One region of the Chitinophaga sp. RAB17 genome, then DNA from elsewhere that is predicted to be linked to it. Evidence: riboswitches for the same ligand, from Rfam matches in the RefSeq annotation. Region 1 holds a riboswitch; each other region holds the start of a gene.
What was found. Region 1 has a riboswitch for cobalamin ahead of AB4Z08_RS15575 (DUF6580 family putative transport protein). Riboswitches for the same ligand answer to the same signal wherever they lie in the genome.
Positions count from the first base shown of each region.

Region 1 (5,215 bases):
AAATACCCAAATCATTGCCGGCACTGTTCACTACAGAGTGATCAAATCCAAATACTATGTAGCCGCCAAAGCCACCAAGTGATACCAGGTTGCTGGTACTGCCCACCAGGCTTTGCGCTACTGTGGTAGTGCCATACGACGCATCATTGATAAATTGTCCTGCGGCAGGCATGTACGTATATACATGGCTGATAAGGGGACTGCTGGTCAGTAAAGCTGGTCTTACTGTTACGTTGCTGACAAGCGAAGCGGAAGACTTCTTCATAGGTTCCAGGCCGGCAGAAAGGTTTTCTTTCTGACAGGCAGCCAACATTAAAAGACTACCAATGCCTAAAGATGTCAAATAGGATTTTCGCATACTAATTATTGTTGAGGTTTAAAAAACAGTTAAATAGTTCCCATCTTAATAAAATACGGGAAGTGTAGGGAAATAATATCCGGCATAGCGTACTGTTTGCTTTAAAGAACCGGTAGTAGCGTCATAGAATAACCATCTGTTGTCATTACTGCTGCCCCACTCATCCGTCAGGGTCAGCACCACGAGTTCTTTTGTTCTTTCATTGAATCTCACAGCCGAGCCATAAAAATATTGGCCATTAGGAATCGTGATGAATGGCGCTGCAAAAGAAGCCTCGTTGCCAGCTGTGTATTTATATATTTTGGTTCCACTATATTCCAGCGTACCACCAATGCCAGGTCCATCTTTACGTTCCGCAATGAATACCTCGTTACCGGATCTGCTGGTAGTGATACCACCTGAATGCCATGACCACAATGCCCATGGATTGGTTACTTTAAATGGTACGGGGGTTTCAGTTACAGCAAGACTAACCGGGTCAATGCGTAACAGTGCGGAGTCTCCTGCCGCCCACACCGCGCCGTCTTTCGTACGGGCAAAGCCTATAGTACCTTTGGGATATTTCTTAACGATACTGTAGTCTGAGGTTTTCAATATAACGATACCATCATTTTGTGTAAGTACAAATACATAGTCTCCGGCTACCAGCATATCACCGGCAGATGAATTAATTCCATCTATCTTAGTCCCTATAGTCGGACCAGCGAGGTTTACACGGTATACACCATCCACTGCGCTTAACAAACCTCTTGCATCATCTATTCCTGTAAAGGCATGACCTTCCTCCTGCGGAAGATGATCTACCCTCCCTGTTTCTTTCATGGTATATGCATCGGCTACCACCAAAGGCCCACCTACTTTTACAGACATATACACCTTGCCTTTATGGATGGTGGCGAACTGCAGTGTTGCACTGGTCGGTCCAAAATCTTTGCCGGGATTTTCTGTTTTAAATACATCTTTAACAATCTTATTACTATCATAACTATAATAGAATAAGTCGCCGGAGGTAGTTCCATACTGTCCTTCCTGTACTACCAAAAATCCGTTTTCATATTTACCCCACACCTTTACCTGGTAGATCACTGAGTCTGAAGCGCCGGCATTGCTGGCTGTAAATACGATATGGTAATCCCCCCGGGCACTTGCCGTGAACGTATACACAGAATCATTTCCGACTGCATTTCCATTTATTTTCCAGCTGAACGTAGCACCAACGGGATTGTTTATCCTGGGATGATAAGAAAGCGTAGCGCCAATATGTATAGAATCTGCACCTCCGGTTTTGTCCACACCGGGACCGGGAATGGCGTCGTCATTTTTTTTACATGACATCGCCAGTGCTAAAATAGAAACTACAAAGAAAGTACTTCCCGAAAATCGCATGTTTATATATTTGATTGATGATTAAGCTACAGTTGTTTCAATTATGCATGTAATGCTTTGGGGTACCGGTATTTCAGCATTTCAAAAGAACCAAAGAATACAGTTGAATAAAAAAGATTTGCTACGAGCATATTCTTTAAAAATGGTAAAGCGAGATAGTAACATTGCAACAAACCTGCAAGGTTGTACATATAGGGTTTACCGGTAGTAATATTAATACCATGATTGATCCACACGCCGAAATCAGCAACGATCCAATGTATCAATCCGGCAGACAGGGCGGAAAGAAGTATGCGGAGAGGCGTTACTTTTTTGATGATCACTCTGCCTGCTGTTACCATGAGAGCAAAGGCTGCATAGTTCCATGCCCAGCCACTATAAAGCAATCCCGTAGCGTATTCCGGATATATCACATGAGATATGATAATATCGCTGATGAATAATGTCAGAACAGGAAAGGCATACGACTTGAAAAGATTACTGAAATAAGCGCCTGCAAAAAGGGCCATAGCGCCAATCGGCGTAAAGTTTGGATAAGGCATCAGATTACCCGCACCTAATACACGTATGAGGCCAGCGCCTAAAATAAAAAGGAGTAAAACAAGAAAACGTGGGTCAATTTTTTTATCAGACATTGTTAATAGTTATTTTAAAGGGAATAGGGATTCTGCATGAAGAAATCAAATGATCTCTCACGAAAAAAAACATACATACTATAGATGAATGACATGCGCTATCAGGCACAGTCAATCAGATACAAAAATTCTTTTTTACCAAAATAAAAACCGGAACACCGGGAAAATACATCCATGTTCTTCACCCGAAAACATGATATATAGTTGCAAAAGGCAGGTCTTCTGGCTTTCCTGCTTTTTCGGTCGCCTTCCCGTTCCGGATAAGCGGAACAGTGGCAAGGAGGAATTAACTCCGAAAAAACGATACCTGTGGGCACACAGGCAGCAGGATTTACAGCTACGGGGATAGCTCCGGTTTTACACCGGATTCCCTTTTAATATTCTTGCATACGTGCTAGAATAACCAGTTGCAGCCGCAAATTAATGAAAGCAGATGGTTTCTCCAAATGTTGTGACAACAGGAATTGAGAATTACGAATTAGGAATTACGAATTACGATTGGGTGAGTAGATATAAGCGACGTTGATCTTCGCGTTTACTATCTACTCACCCAATCGTAATTCGTAATTCCTAATTTGTAATTCTCACCTGATCCCTATAAACTATATCGCAGCCCCAACTGCATTTGCCAGCGCGAGGCCAGCGGATCGATGGAGTAAGGCATACCCGGATCCCTGAACTGGTAAAGCGGATACCCCTGCGAACTACGTGCAGGAATATACGGCTGCAGGCCGATACTGGCAGTTGAGTTATAGGTGTTCGGCGAAAAATAGCTCCACCCCCATTCCTTGTTGAGCAGATTGGTGAAGTTCATGATGTCTACAGAAAACATAATAGTATGGCGGTCTTTCAATGGTTTCTCTTTAAAGAGTGTAAGTTCCTGCGAAAGGTGCAGATCGGCATTTACATTCCAGGGAGTTCTTCCGGTATTACGTTCTGTAAAATCGCCTCTGCGTGAACTTAGATATTTGTTGTTGTCTATGAAATGATCGAAAGCAGCTGCCTGCTCCTGTGCAGTACTGATAATCGTATTTCCGTCTGCCGCATATTGCGTAGCAAAAAAATTGATTGTTTCACCTTTTGCCGGTATATATGCCAACGCGATCTGCTGCGGCGTATTTTGCGGCGTATAGTTAACGAATCCATAGGTAAACGGACTACCTGATTGCGCCGAAAAGAAAATCGAAATCACACTGCGCCACCTATCGGACCAACGACGGTCGTATCCCGTCATAGCAATAATCCGATGCCTGATATCAAAATTGGATAAAGACAACGCAGGATCATTGGGATTCAGCGCCTGGTTTAACTGCCAGTTCGATTCCATAGAATTCCGGATACCGTTGGAGATATCTTTCGATTTCCCATAGGTATAAGCAGCGGTGAAATGAAAGCCACTAGTAAACCTACGGCTTACTTTAGCCGTAAGACTGTATCTGAAACCTTTGTCAGTATTGGTAAGCAGGTATCCGTTTGCCAACCGCGGGTCAACGCTGCCTGCATATATCGGCTGCTTTCTCAAATGTTGTGCAGTGTCGTATGCGTAGTAGGAAGGATTATCTTTCAGATTGATTTGTATAAATCTTACATCTTTGATCGTTTTGGTATAGATGCCCTCCAGCGAATAATTGAATCCATGCTGATCGGTATAGTCCACTGCAAGGCTGCTTCTCATTACAGCAGGCATCACAAAATTGTTGTCTATTACATCGATCTGTGTTTGTCCGGCATTGGGATCATTCACTACCCGGCCCTGCTGATGAGCAAAGGCGGCAATACCATCATATGGACTGCTTTCCGGCCGCAGTAAAGGATCGGTGCCCGGTTGGAAAGGATTAGGCGGAACACCATTTGTTCGCAGATCGATGGAACCAAAAGAATTACCGGTGTTATAATAGGCGTATCCCAGCCATGCCAAAGGAATACGGCCCGTGAAAACACCTACCCCACCCCTCAGTATCAGCGTGCGATTTTCATTCAGGTCGGCCCTGAAACCAATGCGTGGTGATATCTGCGGTTGTGACAAATATTTTTGATTGATGTCACTCATGGGCGTATATGTATAGGTGGTTCCGAAATAAGGATCACGAAAAGCCTCTTTGGTGCGGTTACTCAGTGGTGCTTTGCCCGGAATATTTGCCCAATCTATTCTAACACCCGGCATCACTTTAAATCGCGGTGAAACCCTGATTTCATCCTGCACATAGGCACTGAGGAAATTAACTTTAAAACTGGCCGGTGGATGGTTGTACAGGTAGTCACGGTTGTTGTTGAAGTAGTTAAAATTCCCCTGCACTCTTTGTGGGTTGTTGGACAGGAAGTCTTCAATACTTTGATAGGTTACCCTGCCATTCCAGCTGTTCACAAATCCATACCCGATATTATAAAACTCGTTATGCGTACCAGCCGTGAGTGTATGTTTACCCATTCTAACAGTTACATTATCTGTAAACTCAAAGGTCTTTTGTCGCAGGTTAAAAACAGCAGCTTCCCTGTCGGTGCCAAAGAAGATGGTCGTTCCCGGTGTGCGTCCTACAATCTGCACCTGCGGAAAATCAGCCCTGCTATTGGGTTCGCGATAATCGTGAATATCGGTGTAACCGATGATGAGGTTGTTGGATACCCGGTTGTTGATGCGGGACTTCAGCTCTATCACTGTGGAAGATTGATTATTGAGCTGTTTGAATCCGATACTGGAAAAACGAAAATTGAACTGATCTCTTTCCATTTGCATGGCTTCAGACAAAACAGTATTGTTGCGGACCACCAATTGATGGCGATCGTTGATATTCCAGTCCAGCCGGTTGAAGATTTTTTTGGAACGGGCAAAAGTATT
Region 1 is NZ_JBFREI010000004.1:43,652-48,866, reverse strand. It holds gene AB4Z08_RS15585 (hypothetical protein) at 1-358, opposite strand, end outside; gene AB4Z08_RS15580 (DUF5074 domain-containing protein) at 404-1,744, opposite strand; gene AB4Z08_RS15575 (DUF6580 family putative transport protein) at 1,786-2,379, opposite strand; cobalamin riboswitch at 2,575-2,802, opposite strand; gene AB4Z08_RS15570 (TonB-dependent receptor) at 2,975-5,215, opposite strand, start outside.

Region 2 (5,215 bases), on a different contig from region 1:
TTGCCTACTTCCGTTACCTTGCCGATCAACTCCACAATGGTACCGGCAGGAATAGGCCGGGTAAAATCTATTTGCCCGGATGATACCGTCACCATTTTTTTACGCGCAAAACGGGTAGCAGTAATAAATGCTACTTCATCCATCAGCGACATCGCGGTGCCTCCGAAAAGTGTATCGTAGTGGTTGGTAGTACTGGGAAATACCGCTTTGAATATTCTTGTCTCCGAGTGAAGAATCTTTTCCTCCATAGTCATAATCGTTCCGTTTTTATGTTTTTACAAAGCAGCCTTTTCTCTCATCACCACAGCAGCTTTTACCATATTCGTTAAAGCTACTTTGGTTTCCGGCCATTTACGCGTTTTTAATCCACAGTCAGGATTCACCCACAGATTCCTTGCCGGCAATGCTTCCACTGCCTTTTCCAGCAACGAAATCATTTCTTCTGCAGAAGGTTGTCTGGGTGAATGTATATCATATACGCCCGGGCCAATTTCATTCGGATATTTGAAATCCGCGAAGGCATCCAGTAATTCCATTTGTGACCGGGAGGTTTCAATCGTGATCACGTCAGCATCCATCGCAGCAATGTGTTTAATGATATCATTAAATTCACTGTAGCACATATGCGTATGAATTTGTGTTTCATCTTTTACACCACTGGCAGCAATACGGAATGCCTGTACAGCCCATTCCAGGTACGCCGCCCAGTTTTCCCGGCGTAAAGGTAATCCTTCCCGGATGGCTGGTTCATCGATCTGTATCACTTTAATACCCGCATTTTCCAGTGCCACCACTTCATCCCGTATAGCCCAGGCAATCTGATTAGCGGTAGTAGACCTTGGCTGGTCATCTCTCACAAAAGACCATTGTAAAATAGTAACAGGACCGGTGAGCATACCTTTCATCAGCTTGTCGGTATTGGCTTGTGCAAAGCTGCTCCAGCGTACCGTCATATCTGCAGGACGGCTTACATCACCAAAAATAACCGGTGGTTTTACACAACGGCTGCCATAACTCTGTACCCAGCCATTTTTAGTAAACAGGAATCCATCTAACTGTTCGCCAAAATACTCCACCATGTCGTTGCGCTCAAATTCGCCATGCACGAGTACATCCAGGCCAATTTCTTCCTGCCAGCGGATCACTTCTATAGTTGCCTTTTCTATGGCGGCGTCATATTGTGCTACCGTCAGTTCTCCTTTTTTCAATCTTGCTCTTAACTGCCGGATATCATCTGTTTGTGGGAAGGAGCCAATGGTAGTGGTCGGGAATAATGGCAGGTCAAACTGCTCCTGCTGTATAGCCTGACGAACTGTAAAGGCACTTTTCCTGCTGGCATCACTCAATGTAAATGCAGCGACCCTGTCTTTTACGGCTTTACGGTGAATAAGTCCTGAGGCTGCACGGTTGCGAATTGCGTCCTCATTGGCGGCCAGTAGTGCTGTATTTCCTTTTACAATATCCCGAAGCTCCTTTAATTCCTGCAGCTTCTGTTTGGCAAAGGCCATCCAGTTTTTTATTTCGGGAGATATCGCTGTTTCGTAATCCAGGTCACAGGGAACATGTAAGAGAGAGCAGGAAGGCGCAATGGCGATTCTGTCTTCCCCTAAAACTTTAATAGCCCTATGTATAAATGCTAATGATTTGGTGTAGTCATTCTTCCAGATATTTCTGCCATCTACTACTCCCAGAGAGAGTTGCAATTTGCTGTTGGCGATCTTTGTCTGCAATACATCTTCCAGTTGTGCCGGGCAACGTACCAGGTCCAGGTGCAGTGTCTGCACCGGCAATGCCAGTACTGCCGGCAGGTGCTGGCCATAACATTCAAAATAGGAAGCCAGTACAATATGTAACTGCGGGAAGGCAGCATGTATCTGCGCATATGAATCGCTGAGCACCTGTAATGCTTCCGCAGAAAGATTGAGTGACAGGCAGGGCTCATCCAGTTGTACCACAGTGGCTCCAGCCTTCGTTAACAGGTCAAGCACTTCCAGGTACACCGGCAACAATTTATCTATCAATGATAACCGGTTAAATCCTGCTTCTTTTTCTTTACCCAGTAACAGGAAGGAAACGGGGCCCAGTAATACCGGTTTGGCAGCATAGCCTGCATTCTTCGCTTCCAGGAACTGATCCACCACTTTGCGGGAAAACAGGTGAAAGTCCTGACTGGCGGTAAATTCAGGAACAATATAGTGGTAGTTGGTATCAAACCATTTCGTCATTTCCATGGCGGTGATATCATCTCCATCCCACTGATAACCTCTGGCCATAGCAAACAACAGGTCTGTTTCAGATAACTGTTTTGCGGTGAGGGCCTGGTATCTCGCTGGTATAGCGCCCGTCATCAGCGAGGTATCCAGTACCTGGTCATAATAGGAAAAATCGTTGCAGGGAATCCAGTCGATCCCCGCCTGCTTTTGCAGTTCCCAGTTTTGCAACCGGATACCGGCGGCAACTTCCTGTAGGGCAGAAATAGAAATGCTGCCTGTCCAGTAGCTTTCGCAGGCCTTCTTCAATTCACGCTGGCTACCTATCCTCGGATAGCCTAAGTTGTGGATAATCATTGCTGATTGTTTAAAAGGTGATACATGATGTTCACGCTCTTCTACATACCATAGCAATGCTTTAACAGGAGAAAGTGTAAGAGAGGAGAAGATAGTACGTAATTGTTTCTTACAGGCATGATCCCGGATGCCATACAGCATTGGTTGACGGACCTTTAAAAAAGCGTCCATCTGTCGTACCTGTTCTTAAAAAATTACTACATACCAAAACCTGACCTGCTTCAATCCCCGAAAGCAGTGTCAAAGTGAAATAAAGGCAGGTCTCCTGGCTCGTTTCACTGTTAAACACCTTCCCATTCCTCCAACGGAACAGTGGTATATTGTTTAACAGTTGCAGATAAATTATCTGCGCAAAACTTACAGTTGCGGGACAGCCTGTGATTTACACACAGTTCCCTTTTAATCCCGCTTTTCAGCGGGAACCATTACTTGCTTCGATTGTAATACGTAAAGAACCGGGGGCGAAGATAATAAATCCCGGCAACTATCAAATTTAAGTTCCCGGCCGTTTTACAGCAGGATTTCGTTTTCTTACAATGTGGCGCAGTAGCAAAAAGTGAGTTTTACATCATAAAACGAACAAAAATGAAACAAGCTAACATCCTGATTACAGGCGCCACCGGCAACATTGGTACTACACTGGCCAAACAGTTATCCGCACAAGGTATTCCTTTCCGTGCCATGGTAAGAACTACAGACGATCAGGCCCGCGCACTCCACGCGTTACCGGGAGCAGAAGCCGTGATCGGAGATTTTAATAATCCCGACAGCGTGGCCAGCGCTTTACAGGGAATAGAAAAAGCTTTCCTGCTCACAAACTCTTCTGAGCAAGCCGAAAAGTTACAAAGTGATTTCGTGGATGTTGCACGCCATGCCGGAGTACAACATATTGTAAAACTTTCCCAGTTGCATGCAGCACCACAATCGCCGGTACGTTTTCTCCGGTATCATGCCGCCGTGGAACAAAAGATCCGCGAATCCGGTATAGACTATACTTTCCTGCGACCTAATTTATTTATGCAGGGACTGCTGGGCTTCCGGGATCCCATCATACAGCAGGGCAAGTTTTTCGCCACCGCCGGAGAGGCGCCGATTAGCCTGGTAGACATCCGGGATATTGCCGAAATAGCAGCCACCGCACTCTCTACTCCCGGCCATGCAGGCAAAATATATGATATTACCGGCCCCGAATCCCTCACACACCAGGAATTGGCAACCAAACTGTCTATCGCGCTGGGACGTACTATCACCTACGTGAATGTTTCACCGGATCAGTTACTCCAGGCCTTATTACAGGCAGGATTTCCCCTCTGGCAGGCAGAAGGCCTCATCGAAGATTATGCCCACTATGCCCGCGGAGAAGCAGCCGCCATTTCACCGGCAGTGCAGCAGCTGACAGGTCATGCACCCCGCAATTTTGACCACTTTATACAGGAATATGCAGCACTGTTTGCCTGAGAGCGAATTTTGTCTGGGGCAGGATTATACTGATTATACTGATTTTTACGCTTTTGATTTAGGAAGATTTAAAAAGATTAGGGAAGATATTAGCGAATTTATCCGCTTATATCTTCCCTAATCTTTTAAATCAAAAAGTAAAAGTCAGTATAATCAGTATAATCCTGCCCAAAAAAAACCGCTGCATTTTATCGCTAAATTCTTATTTTAGCCTTAAATAACGAATCCAGTGGGCAATGAAGAAGCTGTTCTGTTGAAGAAACTGCAGCAAGGGGATGCAGAAGCTTACATAACATTATACAACCAATACTACCCCTCACTTTATACCTACATACTCCACTTTATAAATGTTCCGGAATTTGCGGAAGACGCACTACAGGAAGTATTCATAAAGATTTGGGAGATAAGGGAGCGGATCAATCCTGAACTGTCCTTCAGCGGCTACTTATACCGCATTACCCGAAATCATGTATTCAAATCATTAAAGAAAATAACTGCCGACGAAGCACTCCGCCTACAGGTCATGCAGGAATTACAACGGCAAACAGAAGATGCAGATACCAAACTGATATGGAAGGAATACGAGGCATTATTGCACGAAGCAATCCGTCAACTCCCTCCTCAACGGCAAAAAGTGTTCAGGCTATGTCGGGAAGAAAGCAAAAGCTATGAAGAGGTAGCACAGGAATTAGGCATTTCCCGGAATACCGTCAAAGAACATATGGTCCTCGCCATGAAAAGCATCCGGTTTTTCTTTTATACCAATAGTGATGGCCTGCTCCCGGTCTTCTTTTTGTCCAGTCTGATGCTGGATCCCCACCCCGCTGAAAAAATATTTTCACCTCCACCCACCCTACCTGTCGTTTCCGGGATAGTATATACATGTCCACAGAAAGAAACGAAGCTTATTACCAACAATTGCTCCTCCGATGGCAACAACGGATATGTACTCCAACGGAAGCCATTGAGCTGATGGACTATCTGCGGCAGGACACTTCCAACCGCACCCTGTTAAATGAATTACAGACCTCATTCCGGCAGGTAAAGCCCGCAACGGCATTGTCATCTGCCGATCCGGGCGAAAGGGTCAGGAAAGAGCTGTTAAAGCATATACAGGCATCTCCCGTTATTCCTATCCACCAGCCACGAAAAAATATCCGTACATTCAAACTCGCGGCGGCAGCAGCCAT
Region 2 is NZ_JBFREI010000003.1:778,470-783,684, forward strand. It holds gene AB4Z08_RS14870 (acyl-CoA thioesterase) at 1-254, opposite strand, end outside; gene metE (5-methyltetrahydropteroyltriglutamate--homocysteine S-methyltransferase) at 276-2,738, opposite strand; cobalamin riboswitch at 2,806-3,009, opposite strand; gene AB4Z08_RS14880 (SDR family oxidoreductase) at 3,153-4,025, shown strand; gene AB4Z08_RS14885 (RNA polymerase sigma factor) at 4,255-4,998, shown strand; gene AB4Z08_RS14890 (FecR family protein) at 4,908-5,215, shown strand, end outside.
Region 2: linked by a shared signal. The riboswitch ahead of metE (5-methyltetrahydropteroyltriglutamate--homocysteine S-methyltransferase) and the one ahead of AB4Z08_RS15575 (DUF6580 family putative transport protein) in region 1 are both predicted to bind cobalamin.

Region 3 (5,215 bases), on a different contig from region 1:
TGTTCCCTGAGCTTCTTCCTGACGAAGGATACGCACATATTAAAGCTGATAACAAACAACCATCCACTGACCGATTGATCTGGCTGGATATCCTGTCGTTTTTCCCATAGGCGTGCAAACACGTCCTGCAGGATATCTTCTGTTACCACTTCATCCTTCACAAACTTGAAAATATTCCGGTACACCGCCTCGTGATATTTCCAGTATAAGGTATCAAAGGCGTCTACTTCGTGGTTTTGTAACCGTACTACCAATTCAGCATCTAGTATATTCATATTTCTTCTTTTATATAAATCATATCGTGGAATACAATTTATATGGCTAGAAAAAAGCCAGGTTTCCCAAAGGCAATGGCCATCTATTCTGCTGCATAAATTAGTAACAAATATTATTATTTAATAAATAAATTCGTATTAACTATAATTATTAATTGTTATAAGCATATACAGAAGGATCAGCGTAAGTGGGAAAAGCAGCGTAGCCGCACAATGGCATTTGTATTATTAATTATGTATATGTGTATAAGGCAGAAGAAATAGTATGAATTTATACTTAAGCAGGGAATCCGGTATTGAAAGAGCACAGTTTTTAAGAAGAATAATGACATATATCCATTGATGCCGCATAACAACACCAATGGATATACGCTGAAAATTTCCGCCCTTACCGTTTTAACGGTGTTTCCCTGGCCGCCGCTGTTTTTTCCGCAGCAGGTATCTGCTTCACCACCTCATAACTATCTGCACCATTCAGTCCCGTTCCCCGTGTTATCCGCAGCGTGTACTGTTGTATCGGAGTATTCCGGGCCAGTGTTACCGTCAGATAAACGGTTTGAATGTTGGGCCCCCAGGTGACATAGCAGGTGTTGATGCCATAGCCTTCCAGACCGGTATTAGGTGGTGCAGAAATAATCTGTCCATCTCCGGTGACATTCCAGGCAACATACGTGCTGCCACTAACGGTGGGTACCAGTGAATAAATGCCAACGCTGCCGGGCGTCACAGTAGTGGGTCCTGAAATACTAACGGGTCCTACCTGGGCAACAACTTTGCTACCGCCCAAACATAACAGCAATAGCAGGGCACAAAAAAACGTGGATACCTGAGTGAGTTTAACGCTCATTTTACAATGGTTTAAGAGTGAAATACGTGGAAAAAAAATATCGTATTAAAATAACCAGAAAATCCTGAATATCCTAGTGAAGTATCGGGATAAAAAAATCCCCCGCCTGCCATTGGCAAGCGGGGGATTTCTTTATTTTATAGTTCTTTATTCGTGAAACACTGGCATGGCCGGGAAATACCATCCGTTGTAGGTCAGCGTTTTTTTCAGGGTAGTAGTGGTGGCATCATAAATCAGCACCCGGTTGATACTGCCGGTGAATGATCCATTCAGCGTAGTTACTACTAATTCATTCTTTTCCTTGTTATATGCCGCTCCTGCACCATAGAAATACTGACCCGTTGGCAGGGTGATAAATGGCGTAGTTAATGAAGCAGCGTTGCCAATTACGTAGCGGTATAATTGTGTACCACCAGCAAAACCGTTGTTACGCACAATGAAAATAGCACTGTCCTGTGTAGACGCAGTAATACCTGCATGACGCCATGCTCCCCATGGAGAAGGTACGGTAAACGGCAGTTTGATCGCAGTACGTGCCAGGGTAGACGGAACAATGCGAATCAGTGAATCTGAATTGGTCGCATATACCGCTCCATCTTTACCCGCAGCAAAAGCGAGGTTAGCAGCGCCGAACTTTTTCACTACTGCATAAGTGCTGCTATTCAGTGCTACGATACCATCTGTTTGAGATAATACAAAAACATAACTGCCAATTTTAAGCATGTCGCCGGTATAACCAGCAACCCCGCTGATTTTAGTGCCTACCACCAGAGATGGCAGTGTAATAGGATATACACCATCGCTGGCGCTCAACAGTCCGTGCGTGGCATCAACACCCAGGAAGGCATGCCCATCGTTGCCCGGTAAGGTAGTAATACGGCCGGTTTCCACCATGCTGCCACCATCTGTTACCACCAGCGGTCCACCAGCTTTCACTACGATGTACAGCTTATTGTTGAAGAAAGTCGCAAACTGCAATGTGTTGGATGACCCGCCTAATGCACCGGTTGGGTTTTCCAGGTGATACACGTCCTGCACCAAACTGTCACCACTATACGAATAGAAGTGCAGATCGCCGGTGCCATGACCGAACCATCCTTCATTGGCAATAAAGAAACCATCTGCATATTTACCGGTAATCAATGATGTTGTAACGCCGGTTTTGTTATTGGCGTCCAACTTTTGTAACTGTGATGACTGCAGTGCATCTTCTTTTTTACAGGAAGCCACCAACAAGGCAAAAGCCAGAAACAAGGAGGATAATAACTGTTTTTTCATATAATAGATATTTGGATTGATGACATACCTTTCCCTGTCCGGATACCGTATCCGGAAAAAAACAAAACTCAAAAGCCGGTGATATCACACCTGCATAATGCGCCCAGGGGTAAATAATATTTACACAATAGAATATATGCCGTTAGGCTTACATTCCTGGCCTTTCACCCGAAAGCGCTGAATGATTGATAACATCTGGCAGGTCTTCTGGCTCTCCTGCTTTTCCGGGAACCTTCCCATCTGCGGACATACAGACAGTGGTATGGAGTATCCGGAAAATCAATTCATTCAAAAATGAATGCAGGATCACAGCTACGGGGATAGCTCCGGTATTGCACCGGATTCCCTTTTAATCCGCCCGCAGGCGGAACCAATTGTGGATGCAAACGTACGTGAAGTATTAGTAAAATCCAAAATGAAAGAATGGCGCAATGCGCAGCATCACCATCGAAAAATATCAACGCATCTTTTCCAGTGTTGTCGCCGACAACATTTTATTAACCTTTTAAACACTACTTTCACAATAGTTCCAACTTAATTCCTTTATACATTGAGAACGTTTTTAAAAGTATTGTTTTGTATACTTAATCCCATGTGCGCTTTTACACAAATTACCCGTTCCGATGCCTGCATGAGGTTAGTTCCAGCGGAAAAATTTACCAGGGCAGATCTTATAAGCGCCGCTGGAAGGCAGTTACCAGACTCTTTATATGATGGTAGCAAGTTAGATAGTATAAGATGGGCACTGATGAAGGACAAGAGGAAGGCGTTTTATGACCTGGCACCTGATAATTTAAGCGCTATGCCGAATCCTGGCAGCTTTATGCAGAGCAATTATTTTCCGAAAGCATCGTACAATGGCAGACAGTATCCTCTCATCCTGATACCAGATCAGTTGATGCGGCCATCCCGCTGGGGAGGGACCGTGTACTACGGCTTATCATTCCCGGATAATACGTGGTATTTTAAATACCCGGTGAATTATTACCCGGATCGTAAGTCCGCGTATTCCCGGGCCTTATTACAAGAGTAATCTCAATTTTTTCTGCCGCCCGCAATTACCTTTTCAGCTGTTGACAGCCGGATTCGATACCTCCGACAAACATGCACTGGATGGTTGTTATGTGGTGGTGAAAAAATGATCAGCCCTTCATTTGCCACGATTTTGTTTTTGTAAAAGCCCGTAGGCCCTGATGTGATAGGGTAGCGCCGATACCGGAATGCTTTCTGCCGGCCCAGGGTAATCCTGCTGTAACCCTGTCGCAACAGTTCCAGTAGCCGGTGCCACTGTTTACCTGTGAGAGAATGGTTTCGGCTCTCTCCTGGCTGCTGGAATATACGGAAGCGGTGAGTCCGTAGTCGGTATCATTCATGAATTGTATGGCTTCTTTGTCGGTCTTTACTTTCATAATACCGATGATGGGGCCAAAGCTTTCTTCCTGCATCACCTTCATCTTGTTGTTGACATCTACGATAATGGTGGGTTCAAAGAAATTTCCATCATGCACAATACGTTTGCCACCGAGCAATACCGTCGCGCCGTTTGCTTTGGCATCTTTCACCTGTTCTTCCAGTACTTCCAGTTGTTCATACCTTGTTAAGGCACCGAAGTATACGCCTTCGTCTGTAGGTAACCCCAGCTTCCAGGAGCGTACTGCTTTTACAAAGGCTGCTACATATTCATCGTATACATTTTCGTGTACGTATATACGTTCTACTGCACAACAGCTTTGTCCGTTGTTATAAAAGGCGCCATCGGCGGTGGCTTCAGCTACCGCGGCAATGTCGGTGATGTCGTCTGCTACGTAGAGCGGATCTTTGCCGCCCAGTTCCAGCTGACAAGGCACCATTTTCTTCGCTACTTTTTCATAGATGTATTTGCCGGTTTTATAGGAGCCAGTAAAAAAGAAGCCGTCAAATCTTAAACCCAACAGATGTTCTCCTGCATACTTGCCACCGATACCTACTTTAAATGCATTTTCCTCCACGCCGGCTTTCTTGAGTAAGTTATCTATTTCAATTGCCGTCAGCGTGGCGTATTCAGAAGGTTTGTATAACACCGCATTACCTGCTAACAACGCGGGGATAAACACATTTACGCCTACGAGATAAGGATAATTCCAGGCAGAAATATTGCAGATAACGCCCAGTGGCTCGTAGGATATTTTTTCCTTGAGTGCATCGGTATTGGTGACCCATTCATCTGCCAGGTATTTTTCTGCATTCTCCAGCATCCACTGTATCCGTGTTCTGGCGCCATTGATTTCATTGCGGGACTGTTGCAATGGTTTCCCTGTTTCAGACGTAAGTATGGCAGCCAGTTTTTCAATGTTTTTTTCCAGCAACACACTAAACTTTTCAATGATTTTTATGCGGTCAGCCAGGCTCACCTTTACCCAGTATTCCTGTCCTACCCGGAGGAACATATACTTGTCTATCAACTTCGTATCCATGTCATCCCGGATAGTTTTAATAGTTGCGCCTGTAGCCGGATTTATGATTTTCATTTTTGATGGTTTCTTACTGCTTGAATAAATTGTATTTTGATTTTTTGAGAGAGGGGATTCTCCTCTTTTTCTGGCATTCTTTCCGGATGCCATTGTACGCAAAGCATAAACGCTTTGTCTGTTTTATCTTCGAACTCAATGCCTTCAATGATGTTGTCGCCGGAAGTGGCACTCACCATCAGGTTATGGCCCAGATGCTCCGGATGAATGGCCTGGTGATGTGCGCTGTTTACCTGCCCGGCTTCCACTTCTGTGATGGTATGGAGCAGCGTATCTTTCCGGATATGGACCTCGTGTATTTTATCCAC
Region 3 is NZ_JBFREI010000013.1:85,201-90,415, reverse strand. It holds gene AB4Z08_RS30375 (RNA polymerase sigma factor) at 1-275, opposite strand, end outside; gene AB4Z08_RS30370 (hypothetical protein) at 664-1,122, opposite strand; gene AB4Z08_RS30365 (DUF5074 domain-containing protein) at 1,270-2,400, opposite strand; cobalamin riboswitch at 2,581-2,790, opposite strand; gene AB4Z08_RS30360 (hypothetical protein) at 3,149-3,433, shown strand; gene AB4Z08_RS30355 (aldehyde dehydrogenase family protein) at 3,543-4,907, opposite strand; gene AB4Z08_RS30350 (gamma-glutamyl-gamma-aminobutyrate hydrolase family protein) at 4,904-5,215, opposite strand, start outside.
Region 3: linked by a shared signal. The riboswitch ahead of AB4Z08_RS30365 (DUF5074 domain-containing protein) and the one ahead of AB4Z08_RS15575 (DUF6580 family putative transport protein) in region 1 are both predicted to bind cobalamin.

Region 4 (5,215 bases), on a different contig from region 1:
GAGGTGTTTTTGATATTGCTATCAGTCAGCCGTGTGCCGGTGAAAGTAATGCTATCGCCTTTCCACTGAGGGTAGTAAGGCTGGTCATGGAATGTATTCCTGGAAATGTATCCGCTTTGTCCCTGGTTGTCTTTCCATTTAATGTAAGTATTGTCGCTGGTATACGGATCCGCAGGATCAGTAGTGCGCACTTTATTTTCATCTGGTTTATAGTAGGTGATCTGGTAGTTTTTAATGGTTTTAGAGCTATTATACTCAGATCCGGCAATTTCATACCATTCATCATCCGGCAGGCCGTTTTTATTGGCATCTACTGAAACAGAGATCACGCCTGGTTCTGCGAAATTGTTAAATGCGTTGCCCAATACGATGAAAGAATATTCGCCGGGTACATTTTTGATGGTATGATCAAAGCCCATTACTACGAAGCCTCCAAAACCACCGAGGGAAATCATGTCTTCTTTGGCGAGGGCTGTCAGTGCATAATCAGCCATTTTTTTTGCATCATCACCTGTTTTCCATACAGGAAGGCCATTGGTGAATTGGCCGGGTGCGGGGAAATATTCAAATACTTTTGTAACCTTGTTTAGAAAGGGGCCGGTTGGTTCCGGATCTGGTGTCACTACTTCATCTTTGCTCTTGGAGCAGCTGCTGATGATTAAAGTCAGCATCATACCTGCGAGTAGAAATTTTCTTTTCATAATATAAAATTAGTGTGATTATTTACTGGATTTTACGAACACCATATGTCCCGGAATATCTCCGGTGATGGCAGACCATTTCTTTTTTCCTGTTTTATCAAAGCAGTATAAAGTGCCGGAGGAAACATAGTCTTTAGCGTCTGTTACAAAAATTTCTTTGGTGGCAGGGTTGACGATAACGCCATAGGGCATTTTGATAGATTTCTCTGTACCGTCGGTGATAAAATTGGTGTTGAGTAATGTTTCCGTTTTTACATTGATCATGTTATAGCTGATGACCCATTTGCCGGTGTTATAGCTAAACTCTGAGCCATAGACATAAGCGGTATCACCGGAGATAAAGAGATTGCTGGCGCCTATGTCGAATGTTTTCTTTACCTCATCTTTTTTGGTGTCGATCACAAATAGTTTAGAGGGTGTTTTCCGGTAATCACCACGGGAGGTCACGTATATATCGCCATCGCTATCTGCCTTCACGCGATCGAGGTTAATGGCTACGTCAATTTTTTTAGTTTCGGTGAAGGTGAGCAGGTCAATTACTGATACGGTGCGGTCATAATTGGGTACGCGGTAACCGCCTGAATTGGCCACATATAACTTGTTACCTACTACCGCCATTTCCTCCGGCTGATAACCTACTATTACCTTACGGGTAACTTGCAGGGTGCTGGTATCTACTTCTGCCACAAAGCCGATAGGGGCATTGGCTTCTATTTTTACAGGTCCCGCGTAAGAGCTGACATAGGCTTTACCATTAGCGAAAGTAATATAGCGGCAGTTGAGAATATCAATTCTTCCCAGGCTTTTGGTATTGGCAACATTCATCACTTCTACCTTATTGGATACGTTGATAACAGCGTATAGTTTGCTGCCGTAGATCTGTACATCATTGCCTACATCTCCCAGTTCTTTCACTACTGTAGGATTTCTTTCTGCGAAGATGTTTTTCTTGTAAATGCCGGTGGTATAGTCAAAATAGTCAAGGCTGGCTTTATTGCTGCCCATGTTTCCTTCATTCAGCATATACATGCCTGCATATGGTGCATCCGGCTCCGGAGTTGTTACGGGGACGAGTTCCGAAGGCACAATGGTCGAATCTTTTCTGCAGCTGCTGATAACCAAACCAATGGCTGCCAGCAATAAGTACGTATTTTTTACTTGTTTCGTCATAACATTTCTGATTAAATATTAACCGCTACAATGAAGCGGCAGTTTCTGCCCGGCATGGGGTAGCTTTGTATCACTTCGTAAAACTGATTGGCCAGGTTGTTCACCTGTGCTGTAACGTGAACGCGGGTACGTTTATAGTTAAATTGTTTGCCAAAGGAAATATCGCTGGTATACCATGCAGGTACATAGTTGGCTGGTATATTGTTCTTGGCGTTATATCTTTCTCCTGTATAAATGAAACTGTAATTCGCTTCCCAGCCTTTATAATCGGCGCTCACTATGAGTGTGCCGCTGTGGCGGGGGATGTAGGCAATCTGATCGCCATAGAACCCTTCGGTGGGGTCGGTGAAATCCCGTGCCTCCTGGAAAGTATAGGTCGCTTTTAACAGGATATCCACCTGCTTTTTGATTTGCCAGCCGGCATTTGCTTTTACGTCTACGCCCTTAATTTTTACTTTGCCGAGGTTCATCATGGTCCATATAAACTGATTTTGCCCAGGTACCGCTACAATCTTATCTGTAACTTCATTATAGTATGCATCTATTTCCAGACCAGCTATACTGAGCAGTTTATCTGTGAATGTTTTATTCCAGGTAATGCCTGCATCATATTGTGTGGCGAATTCTGGTTTCAGAAAGCGGTTACCGATTTCTGTATAATAAAGATCGTTGAACGTAGGCATGCGGAAGATGCGTTTATAAAAGGTCCGCAGGTGCCAATCAGGTGTTGGGAAAGGTTGCCAGGATGCAAAAACTGCAGGAGTAAATTTTTGCTGATATGGGGCAGCAGCATTTTGTTTTACGGTTTCATTCACAAAAGTACCGAGTATGCTGGCCTGTGCGCTGAATCGTTTAAAGTTCACGGCGGAAGCTCCTGCGACCAACGTGGTATACCTGGTAGGATAACTAAATTCCTGCAGGTTGGCATCCAGCTTATTCCATTGCAAATCGCCGGAAAGGGAGATGGTCCACCAGGTAGTAAGCGCATATTGATTTGCCATAGAAAAATACATTTCGTACTGGCGATAGTAATTGTCTACCGGAAACTGTGCCGTGTCGCTGGTTTTATAATGGGTATAATCATATGCATACTTGCCATTGAGGAGGATGCTGTACCGTTTGGTAATTTCTTTACGGAAAGAGGACTGGATAAACAGGCTGCGATCCCAGAGGCGGTCGACATGCCCGTATACATTGTTGACAATAAAACCCGGTAGGCCTCTTTCGGAATTATAATAATATATTTTAGTGTTCCATTCGCCTCCTTTCATAACGCCATTGAGTCCGCCCTCCAGCCGTACCGCATTTACATCGCTGTTTCTACGGTAGTCGCTTGTGTCGTATAGCTTGGTGCCTCCTTGTTTATCGTATTTAGCATAGGTGTATTTATACCGTCCGGTAGCGCTGGTCCACTCGCTGCTGAAGGAGGCAGATATTTTATCACTGATTTTTTGTTGCCAGAGCAGGGAAGGATTGAACAAGCCAAAGGAGCCTGTTTTAACAGTCGCTCTCACATGTGTTTTTTCACCCGGAGCGAATTTAGGTTTGAGAGAAGTAAGATAGATAGAGCCGGCAGATCCGAAGTCTTTGGCCGGTTGAAAGATGTTGCTTTTTTGTCCGTTATACAGGGCGATTTCTTCCATGTTGTCCAGGGAAAATTTCCCCAGATCTACCTGTCCGTTTTGGGCGTTGCCGAGTTCAATGCCATCATAGAATACACCGGTATGGTTGGAGCCCATACTGCGGATATCCACTGTTTTCAGGCCTCCTATGCCACCATAATCTTTGATCTGCACTCCGGAGAAGAAGCGGATAGCATCCCCCACAGAATGGCTGCCCAGTCTGCTGAGTTGTTTTTCGTCCATTTTCTGCCCCGGGCTTACTTCGCTGCCGGTTCGCTGCGCGGTAACGGACACCTCCCGGAGATCTTTGGTGGTAATCGTATCTGCCTGCTGTGCTTTAATGGTTGTTGCCGGCCAGATGATGAAGACCATAACATACAAGCATACCTTAGTCAGTGAACAGGCTTGTTCAGTGAAACGCATAATTTTAAACCTGTTAATATTCCATCAACAGCCTTCGACAGGAGAAAAAATAATTAGGAAAGCGCACGGGTACAGGAACATCCTGTAGCTTGCATTTATCCCTAAGCTTCATTCCACGAAAGCTCAAAAATCAGTTGTATGGCAGGTATTCTGACTTATCTCTGCTTTCGGCGACCTTCCCATTGAATGATCAACAGTGGCCTTGAGTGGTGTTGCCTTAGCATTGTATGAGACTTACAGCAGCGGGACTGTCCGGGATTTTCACCCATGTTCCCTTTTAATTATTCATGCCCGGAGTGGACATGGATAAACCATAACGGAGCAAAAGTAGGCTATTATTCTGTTGATTCAAAACGAAAGGGGGCGAGGGGTTGTATATGCTTCGTTAGCATACTTTTACGGTAGCAATGTCCAGTATATTTCCCAGCTTTTCAATTTTCGCGGCTATATGCCCGATGCCAATGGCGCAGTGATGCGCAGGGCCTTCTTTACTCCAGTTGTTGACAAACGTTTTTACATCCAGTGAAAACCGGTACCGGCTATTGGTATTACCGATCTTCAAAATAGGGCCCGGCACCGAATCGCCTTCTGCCACCAGCAATTTTAATTTGCCGTTGTGGGTTTCTACTACAGATAGTAAAGTGACCGGGCCATGTTTTACTTTCATTTCAATAGACAAGCCCTTACCGGGTTTGCCGTGGTATACACCTAATGGTTTCAGCAGGGGCCGGCCTTCGGCAATTGCCAGGTGACCGGGACCATCATGTCCCATGAGAATAATGCCAGCGTTAAAATCCAGGCCATAGAATTCTGTGAAGGAGCCACCTGCCTGGAAAAGGTCGAGGATCTTCATGGCCTGTGCGTTCTTTACTTCATATTCACCCGCTACGGGTACCTGGTGAGCGGTGAGTAAGGAGTTGCCGGTGATAACGGAAGCAATCAGATCTTCATATTCGCCATCGGGAGTGCCTTCGTAATAATAACAGAGGGAGCCCAGCTGATGGTGCGCCACCATTTTATCCAGTGCCACCGCAGTATGGGCGGCGCGTACAATCTCCTGTGGCGGGCATTCCTCCAGTACTTCCATTTCCTGGTGGATCTGTTGTATTTTATGTTCTATTTCGGCGGGTGTTACCTGTTGGTGAAAGGCGGCGAGGTCGCACATTTCAAGATGTTGGATATGTCCGCCAAAGGTAGTTGCCTGCAGGGTAAGGTCAGAATAGATGTCCAGCATACCGTTATAGTAATGGCCTAATACACCGAGACGGTTGTTCCGCATGCCGGCGGCTACTGCGGCAG
Region 4 is NZ_JBFREI010000003.1:771,494-776,708, reverse strand. It holds gene AB4Z08_RS14855 (hypothetical protein) at 1-701, opposite strand, end outside; gene AB4Z08_RS14850 (DUF5074 domain-containing protein) at 720-1,871, opposite strand; gene AB4Z08_RS14845 (TonB-dependent receptor) at 1,883-3,865, opposite strand; cobalamin riboswitch at 4,040-4,247, opposite strand; gene AB4Z08_RS14840 (arabinose isomerase) at 4,302-5,215, opposite strand, start outside.
Region 4: linked by a shared signal. The riboswitch ahead of AB4Z08_RS14845 (TonB-dependent receptor) and the one ahead of AB4Z08_RS15575 (DUF6580 family putative transport protein) in region 1 are both predicted to bind cobalamin.